4 regions of the Kitasatospora sp. NPDC017646 genome follow, and region 3 is predicted to be linked to each of the others. Evidence: riboswitches for the same ligand, from Rfam matches in the RefSeq annotation. Region 3 holds a riboswitch; each other region holds the start of a gene.
The links. Region 3 has a riboswitch for cyclic di-AMP ahead of ACH4J0_RS16105 (transglycosylase family protein). Riboswitches for the same ligand answer to the same signal wherever they lie in the genome.
Positions count from the first base shown of each region.

Region 1: it holds a riboswitch for cyclic di-AMP, as region 3 does, so the genes downstream of both, ACH4J0_RS16325 (M23 family metallopeptidase) here and ACH4J0_RS16105 (transglycosylase family protein) in region 3, are expected to answer to the same signal.
Region 2: it holds a riboswitch for cyclic di-AMP, as region 3 does, so the genes downstream of both, ACH4J0_RS05745 (transglycosylase family protein) here and ACH4J0_RS16105 (transglycosylase family protein) in region 3, are expected to answer to the same signal.
Region 4: it holds a riboswitch for cyclic di-AMP, as region 3 does, so the genes downstream of both, ACH4J0_RS31390 (M23 family metallopeptidase) here and ACH4J0_RS16105 (transglycosylase family protein) in region 3, are expected to answer to the same signal.

Region 1 is NZ_JBIRJC010000009.1:39,142-41,331, reverse strand. It holds gene ACH4J0_RS16330 (DUF2470 domain-containing protein) at 1-189, shown strand, start outside; partial or broken gene ACH4J0_RS16325 (M23 family metallopeptidase) at 574-939, opposite strand; cyclic di-AMP (ydaO/yuaA leader) riboswitch at 1,160-1,342, opposite strand; gene ACH4J0_RS16320 (MFS transporter) at 1,655-2,190, shown strand, end outside.
Region 2 is NZ_JBIRJC010000003.1:14,997-17,186, forward strand. It holds gene ACH4J0_RS05740 (hypothetical protein) at 1-505, shown strand, start outside; cyclic di-AMP (ydaO/yuaA leader) riboswitch at 967-1,130, shown strand; gene ACH4J0_RS05745 (transglycosylase family protein) at 1,138-2,190, shown strand, end outside.
Region 3 is NZ_JBIRJC010000008.1:277,232-279,421, forward strand. It holds gene ACH4J0_RS16100 (cytochrome P450) at 1-558, shown strand, start outside; cyclic di-AMP (ydaO/yuaA leader) riboswitch at 769-936, shown strand; gene ACH4J0_RS16105 (transglycosylase family protein) at 942-1,700, shown strand; gene eno (phosphopyruvate hydratase) at 1,942-2,190, shown strand, end outside.
Region 4 is NZ_JBIRJC010000028.1:30,168-32,357, forward strand. It holds gene ACH4J0_RS31390 (M23 family metallopeptidase) at 1-785, opposite strand, end outside; cyclic di-AMP (ydaO/yuaA leader) riboswitch at 798-954, opposite strand; gene ACH4J0_RS31395 (YiaA/YiaB family inner membrane protein) at 1,150-1,440, shown strand; gene ACH4J0_RS31400 (alpha/beta fold hydrolase) at 1,550-2,190, shown strand, end outside.

The sequences.
Region 1 (2,190 bases), on a different contig from region 3:
GCCCTTGACCGCCACGGCCTGGTGCTGCGCCTGGACCACTCGCACGGCCACCGCGACGTCCGCCTGGTCTTCCCCGAACCCGCCCGCGACACCGAGGACTTCGGCCACCGGATGCACGAGCTGCTCACCGCCGCCCAGCACGGCCTGCCGGTCCACCGGGGCCGGGGCGTCCGGCGGATCCTGCCCTAGCGGCGTACGAGGCCCGCCCCGGTCACGCTCCGCCGCGTCCTCCGGCACGGTCCGCCCCATCCGCACGTACAGCTCCGGCCGCCGGCGTCGCGGCACCGGCGCCGTCACCACCCCGCCGACCCACCACCCGGTAGAAGCGCATCCCATCGCACCGAACAGTCGAGTTGACGCCATGTTCGAAGCGCCGCACGCCGCGCCGGACCGGAGAACGACGAGGGCCGGCCCGGCTCCAGGGGATGTCCCGTGAAGCCGGGCCGGCCGTGGGCGTGTCCCGCGCCCGTGTCCACTGTCGCGGCGATCATCCGGTCGAGCGGTCACCCGACATGACCATCCCGGAGGATCGATTCGCCCCACGACAGCGGTGGTTCCTGGAACCCCGGTGGGTCAGAGCGCGACGCCGTGCGCCCGCAGGTAGCTGACCGGGTTGATGTCCGAGCCGTAGTTCGGACCGGTGCGCACCTCGAAGTGCAGGTGCGGGCCGGTCACGTTGCCGGTGGCGCCGGAGAGGCCGAGCTGCTTGCCGGCGGTGACGCTCTGGCCGACCTTCACTCCGATCACGGACAGGTGCGCGTACTGCGCGTACTTGCCGTCCGCCAGCTTGATCTCGACCTGGTTGCCGTAGGCACCGCCCTTGCCGGCCTGCACCACGACGCCGTTGGCGACCGCGCGCACCGGGGTGCCGGTGGAGCAGATGAAGTCCTGGCCGGTGTGGTGCCCGGAGGCCCACATCGAACCGGCCACACCGTAGGCCTCGCCCAGCACCGGCTTGGCCAGCGGAGCGACGTAGCCGGCGGCGGCGGGAGCGGCGGTGACGACCTTGGCGACCGGTGCGGCGGCGGCCTGACCACTCATCGCGGTCACCAGCGGCAGGACGAAGGAGGCGCCGGCAACGGCGGTGGCGATGCCGGTGCGGGCGGCACGGGGCAGGGCGACACGGGGCAGGACGAAACGACGAGCCTGTGCAGGCATGGGATTTCCTCTCCGACGCCTGCGAGGTGAGCTGTCGGGTTCGGGCTGGAGTTGCCCGGCCGCATGCGCGGCTTCACCCCTAGCCGGTCCTGGACGTCCGCGCCCTGAAAAGCGCGAACTCCGGTCCGGCGACTTACCTGTGGGTCCCCCGCTCCTGCCGTACAGAGTTCAGTGCGAGCCACCGGGCAGCGGCAGGACTCGGCGTTCCACCCGGCGGATCCGTCCGGGCTGGCCGGTCGGTCGCTGAACTAAAACTCATCCGTTCGGGCTAAGCAATGTCGATCTCTTGAACGAGCAACCGTGTCTCCCGGCGCGGTGACCCTTCGAATGATCCGCTGTACAGTACGTGCACAATCCATTCACTCGCCGCCACTGATCCACGACCCTGCGCCGACCACCGCACCCCAGTGCGACGGTCCGCCCACGCACCGTTGCCGACCGACACACCGCCCAGTGACCCTTGTCACGTACGCCCCACCGGGCGCAGGATCGGCCCGTGGCCACCTCTGAAGCCGGCTCCCTGCGCCTGAGCACCGCACAGGGACGCTGGGTACTGCTCGCGACGGTGCTCGGCTCCAGCATGGCGATGCTCGACGGCACCGTGGTGAACGTCGCCCTGCCCCGGATCGGCACCGACCTCGGCGCCTCCCTCGCCTCCCTGCAATGGACCCTGAACGCCTATCTGCTCACCCTGGCGGGCCTGATCCTGCTCGGCGGCGCTCTCGGCGACCGCTACGGGCGGCGCAAGGTCTTCCTGATCGGCGTGGTCTGGTTCGCCGCCGCCTCCGCGGCCTGCGCCGCCGCCCCGACCATCCACGTACTGATCGCCGCCCGCGCCGTCCAGGGCATCGGCGGCGCGCTGCTCACCCCGGGCTCGCTCGCCATGCTGCAGGCCGTCTTCCACCCGGACGACCGCTCGGCCGCGGTCGGCCTGTGGTCCGGTCTGGGCGGGGTGTCGGCGGCCGTCGGCCCCTTCCTCGGCGGCTGGCTGGTGGACGGGCCCGGCTGGCGCTGGATCTTCCTGCTGAACCT
Region 2 (2,190 bases), on a different contig from region 3:
ACGGCTGTCCGAGGCCGGGCTGGCCCGGGCCGACCGGGCCCGGCTGTTCGCCATCGCGACCGCCGCCGACGGCGTGGTGCTGACCACCGTCGGCGGTGAGGACGCGGCCGCCGCGGCCGGGATCACCGGCGTGCTGCTGGCCGCCCGACTGGCCGTCCCGGTCGTCGCCGCGGCACTCGACGTGCCCGGCTCGGTCGCCGGGGCCGTCGACCACCTCAAGGAGACCGGCTCCCAGCGCCCGGCGCTGGCCCCGCTCGTCATCGGCCCGGAGGCGGACTCCGAGCTGCTCGCCACGGCCGCCGAGGAGACCGGCTGCCCGTCGGCGGCGCCGCTGGGCGCGTACCCGACCGTCGGCCAGCTGATCGCCTCCACCTACCTGGCCGCGCTGCCTACGCCGTCGGCGGAGGAGCTGGCCGAGGCCGAGGCGGAGGCCGCGGCCACCGCCGGGGCCGGCGAGGGCTCCCGACGCGCCCACGCGGCCGCCGAGGGGCCCGTGGAGGGCTGACGGCCCCCACGGACCGCCCACTGCCCCACCCGCACCACCGAAGGGCCCGGAACGCCTGAGTTCCGGGCCCTTTCCGCTTGTTCGGATTGCCCGCTAGGAGAGTCAAGAGGCATTGCTCCGTAATGTCCGTTCTGGTGCTATTTGTCGATAAATAGTCGGCGCGTCATCCAGCGCTCGATCCGTCCGCACTCCTCCCGCACGACGAGTGCGCCCCCGATGCAACTCAACACTCCGTCACATCACTCCTGAGACGGAGACAGTTTCGGGAATCCGACGCGAAATTACCGGAAAACGATCATTTCCGATCATGGAATACGACCCATTCGACGTTTTCCATAAACCGTGATGCGCATCACAGGTATTTGCAGTTCGAACTTAAGTCTGCTTAACGTGCTCCCCGTTCGTGACCACACGGACCCAGTTCATCCGCGACGCCGAGTCCTGCCGTCGGATGTCCTGGCAGCGCGAAAACGCATCACGGCAGGAGCGGGGGAACCACAGGTAAGTCGCCCTGGACCGATTCCCGGAAACGGTCCAGGGCTAGGGGTGAAGCCGCGCCCACAGCGCGGCCGGGCAACTCCAGCCCGAATCCGACAGCTCACCTCGCAGGCGTGGGAGAGGACCGCGTCTTCATGCTGCCTTCCAACGGCAACCGCCTGTCCAGCCGCACCCGTCGCGTGATCGCCGCCGTCGGCGTCGCGGGCGTCGGCCTCACCGTCCCCTGCCTCACCACCGGCACCGCCAACGCCGCGTCCGTCGCCACTTGGGACAAGGTCGCCCAGTGCGAGAGCGGCGGCAACTGGAGCATCAACACCGGCAACGGCTTCTACGGCGGCCTGCAGTTCACCTCCAGCACCTGGGCCGCCTTCGGCGGCACCGCGTACGCCGCGCAGGCCAACCTCGCCACCAAGGACCAGCAGATCGCCGTCGCCGAGAAGGTCCTCGCCTCGCAGGGCCCCGGCGCCTGGCCGGTCTGCTCGGTCCAGGCCGGTCTGACCCGGGGCGGCGCCGCGGCCGCGGTCGACACCTCGACGGCCGCAAAGCCCGCCCAGGGCCAGGCCCCGGCCGCGAAGCCCGCCAAGCCGTCCGCGCCCGCCCAGGCCCAGGCCCAGGCCTCCGGAGACTCCGCCTCGGCCGCGGCCGCGGCCAAGTCCGCCAACAGCGGCTGGGCCAAGCAGCGCCAGACGCAGGCCGGCGACTACACCGTCGTCGCGGGCGACTGGCTCTCCTCGATCGCCGACAAGCACCACGTCCAGGGCGGCTGGCAGCACCTGTACGAGCTCAACCGCAGCACCCTCACCGAGGGCCCGGACACCATCTACCCGGGCCAGCAGCTGACCTTGGGTGACGGCACCTCGACCCAGGCCGACCAGTCCTCCACCGCCACCAGGTCCGGCTCGGACTTCACCTGGTTCGACCGCTCGCAGAAGTCCGGCCAGGCCTCGAACGGCGGTGCCGTGGACGCCAAGCCGGTCGCCCAGAGCAAGGCCCCGGCGTCGAAGCCGGCCGCCCAGGCGCAGACCCAGGCCCCGGCCCCGGCCCCGGCCGCCACCGGCAGCATGGCCGCCGCGGTCTCCTTCGCCAAGTCGAAGGTCGGCCAGGCGTACGTCTACGGCGGCACCGGGAACGGTGGTTGGGACTGCTCCGGCCTGACCCAGGCCGCGCTGCGCGCCGCGGGCATCAAC
Region 3 (2,190 bases):
TTCGCCGGGTTCGAGACGACGGTCAACCTGATCGGCAACGGGACGTACGCGCTGCTGCGCAACCCGGACCAGCGGGCGCTGCTGCAGGAGTCGGTGGCCCGCGGCGAGACGGCGCTGCTGGAGACCGGGATCGAGGAACTCCTGCGCTACGACGGGCCGGTGGAGCTGGCGACCTGGCGGTTCGCGACCGCGCCACTGACCATCGGCGGAGTGGAGATCCCGGTCGGCGACCCGGTGCTGGTGGTGCTGGCGGCGGCGGACCGCGATCCGGCCCGGTTCGCCGACGAGAACACCCTCGACCTGGCCCGGAGCGACAACCCCCACCTGGGCTTCGGGCACGGCATCCACTACTGCATCGGCGCCCCGCTGGCCCGGCTGGAGGGGCGGTCCGCGCTGGCCACACTGCTCTCCCGGCTGCCCGATCTGCGGTTGGCCGAAAGCCCGGACGACCTGCGCTGGCGGGGTGGCCTGATCATGCGTGGATTGCGCGAACTTCCGGTCGAATTCAGTCCGGAGCGTCGCTCCCCGCACGCCGTTCCTGAGGCTCCGACACGCTGATCCGGCATCGGTTACAGCGCGCTGACGCCGGTGTGAACGCCCATCAAACCGGACAAAGCCCCGCCGTTGGTAGGCGATCGAACACGGGCCGTAATTCTGGTGTGATGTCGACGATATGAGCTTGTGATCGGTCTGAGGATCTGTCTAGTCTCCCTGGAGTCCGCAGCTGCGGACCCCGTGCGCGGAACGCCGAATCCTGCCCGCCGCGCCACGGGAAACCGACCAGACCCTGGGCAGGGGCGGGGGAACCAGGTTTGTTGCCGTTCCTCCACGGCTTGGGGTGAAGCCGCCCAAGCGGAATCGTTTCCGCCGACGGCGGCCGGGCCACCTCCCGGTCCGAACCCGACAGCTCACCTCGCAGGCGTGCGGAGAGGGACCTCTTCATGCTGCTCGTTGGAAACGGCCGTCATCGTCGTCGCACCCAGACCGAGAAGGCCATCGCCGTCGCCGGGGTGGCCGGCGTCGGACTCGCGCTGCCGCTCCTGACCGCCACCGGCGCCTCCGCCGCCCCGGCCTCCTCCTGGGACTCCGTCGCCCAGTGCGAGAGCGGCGGCGACTGGAGCATCAACACCGGCAACGGCTTCTACGGCGGCCTGCAGTTCACCTCCAGCACCTGGAAGGCGTACGGCGGCACCGCCTTCGCGCCGCAGGCCAACCAGGCCAGCCGGGCGCAGCAGATCTCGGTCGCCGAGAAGGTGCTCGCCTCGCAGGGCCCGGGCGCCTGGCCGGTCTGCTCCCAGAAGGGCAGCCTGAGCAAGGGCGGCGCCCCGGCGGCCGTGGACACCTCCTCGGACACCAAGGCGCAGTCCGCCCCCAAGCAGCAGGCGCCGAAGCAGCAGGCCCCCAGGGCCGCCGCGAAGCCGGTGCAGCAGTACGCGCCGAAGCACGCCGCCCCGATGAAGCCCGCCGAGCAGCCGGTCCAGCAGTACACCCCGAAGCACGCCGCCCCGCGCGCCGCCCAGCCGGCCCCGGCCGCGCAGACCGGCCACGACTACACCGTCCGTTCCGGTGACACCCTGTCGGGCATCGCCGCCGCCCAGGGCGTGTCCGGCGGCTGGCAGGCGCTGTACGACGGCAACCGCGGCACCGTCGGCGGCGACCCGAACCTGATCGTGCCGGGCCAGGTCCTGCACCTCGGCTGAGGCCTGACGAAGGGGCCGGCCGACCGGGCGGCCCCTTCGTCCGCCTTCGCCCGTCCCGGTGGGACAAGCTGGGACAAGCAGGTGAACTACCGGTGGGTAGCGGGGCCACACGCTGAGACGGAGCCGAGGTCGACGTGGTCCCGGGAGCCCGGGCGGTTAGGCTCTGGTCGTAACGACTCCGCAATCCTCCGGCCGACAGCGCCACCGTCAGCCGGACCCTGCTTCCGCAAGGAGATGCCTCGTGCCGTCCATCGATGTCGTCGTAGCCCGTGAGATCCTCGACTCCCGCGGCAACCCCACGGTCGAGGTCGAGGTCGGCCTCGACGACGGCAGCACGGGTCGTGCCGCTGTTCCGTCGGGTGCCTCGACCGGCGCCTTCGAGGCGCTGGAGCTGCGCGACGGTGACAAGAACCGCTACTTCGGCAAGGGCGTGGAGAAGGCCGTCCTGGCCGTCATCGAGCAGATCGGCCCTGAGCTGGTCGGCTACGAC
Region 4 (2,190 bases), on a different contig from region 3:
AGGTGCAGGTGCGGGCCGGTGACGTTGCCGGTCGCGCCGACCTTGCCGATCTGCTGGCCGGAGGTGACCTGGCCGGAGCCCTTGATGATCGAGGACAGGTGGCAGTACCAGATCTCGGTGCCGTCGGGCAGGGTCTCGACGATCCGGTAGCCGTACGCACCGGACCAGCCGGCCGAGGTGATGGTGCCCTGGCCGACCGCGTGGACCGGGGTGCCGGTGTCGGCGGCGAAGTCCAGGCCGGTGTGCAGATGGGCCCAGTAGCGGGCGCTCTGACCGTAGTGGGCGGAGAGGCTGTAGTCCTTCACCGGCAGGGTGAGGGCGGCGGCCTCGGCCCGCTCGGCCTCCTCGGCGGCGCGCTTGGCCTCGGCCTCCTTGGCGGCGGCCTTGGCCTCGGCCTCCTGGGCGGCCTGCACCCGGGCGCTCTCCTCGGCGGCGGTGCGCTGGCTGTCGGCCTGCTGCTGGATACGGGCGGCGAGCGCGAGTCCGGGGTCGGCGGCCAGGGCGACCGGGGTCTCGTCCGGGGCCTCGACGGCGGGCGCGGCGGCCGGGGTCGCGGAGGCGAAGCCGGTGGCGCCCAGGGTGGCGGCGACGGCGGTGACGCCGAGCAACGGGGAGGCCCCGCGGGTCTGACGCGGCATCCGGTGGCGGTTGGCCTCGGCCTCCGGGGCGAACGGGTCGGCGGGCCCGGCGTCGCGGGGCTCGGAGCCGTTCGGGCCGGGGTGGTCGAGGAGCTGGGTACCGGCTGCGGGGCCGGCCGGGTGTGCCGGGGTGTGCGTCGACGCCACGGAGGCGCGCTCCTTTCCTTCCTTCGCGCCTACCGGGTTAGCTGACGGGTTCGGAGCAGGAAGGTCTCCTACGGCCGGGCCGGAGCCCTGCCGATTCACCCCAAGGAACGGTTCCCCGGCTCCCTGACCTGCCCGGAGGCCGGCCGGCGGGATTAGGCGACGCGCACGGTGCCGTCTGGGTACGGCATTGACGACCGCGCTGCGTTATCAAACGTTAATCCTAGGAGGCCCTGATTCCAAGCCATCCGTCCGCGACGGCCGGGGAACAGGTGATCGGACGTCAACGAACGACCCCTCAACCGCCCGGCCCATCTGAGTACTCCTACTCATGTGCAGCCCGGCCGCCCCGCCGCATCCTGACGCCATGAGCGCACCGATGCAGTCACGCACCACGGCCGCGTACTACGCCCAGGCCGTCCTGTCCTTCGCCATCTCCGGCACGGCCCTCGCCGCCGGGATCGCCTACCTGCCCGTCGGCGGCTGGACCCGGGCCTTCCTCGGGATCGGTCTCCTCTACACCGTCACCTCCTCCTTCACGCTGGCCAAGGTGATCCGGGACCGGCAGGAGTCCTCGGACACCGTCGCCCGGGTCGACCAGGCCCGGCTGGAGAAGCTGCTCAGCGAGCACGACCCGTTCAGGGTCGAGGGGGCCTGAGCGGCGGCTTCCCGCGACCGGTGACGGCCTTGACGGCCTTGACGGCTAAGGCTATTAGCCGTAGCTTTATGGCTATCGGCAGCATCGAGCGAGCCAGTGGAGGCCCACCATGAACGGCACCGTCACCCCGAGCACCCAGTACCTCGACGTCCCCGGCGGCCGCCTCGCGTACGACGACACCCGGCAGGGCGACGGCGCCCCCGTCGTCCTGCTCCCCGGGATGCTCGACTCCCGTCGCGCGTACCGGCACCTCCACCCGCTGCTCACCGCGGCCGGACGCCGGGTCATCACCATGGACCTGCGCGGCTTCGGCGAGTCCTCGATCGCCTGGGACGACTACAGCCCCTCCGCCGTCGCCACCGACGTCCTCGCCCTGCTCGACCACCTCGCCATCGAGCGGGCCGTCCTGGTCGGGCAGTCCTACACCGGCGCGACGGTCGTCAAGCTCGCCGGGGACGCACCCCAGCGGGTCACCGGGATCGCGCTCATCGACGCCTTCGTCGAACACCGGACGAACGCGCTCATGAAGGGCGTCATGGCCGTCATGGGCGCCGCGATGGTCCGGTGGCCCGCGGTCTGGGGCTACTACCTCCGCAAGATGGCCTTCCCCGGCCCCCGGCCCGCCGACCTCGACGGCTACGTGGACGGGCTGGTCGCCGCCCTGCGGACCCCCGGCCGCAGGACCGCCACCCGCGGCCACGTCACCGGCGACTCCGCGCCGATCGGCTGGAGCGCGGCCGTCCGCTGCCC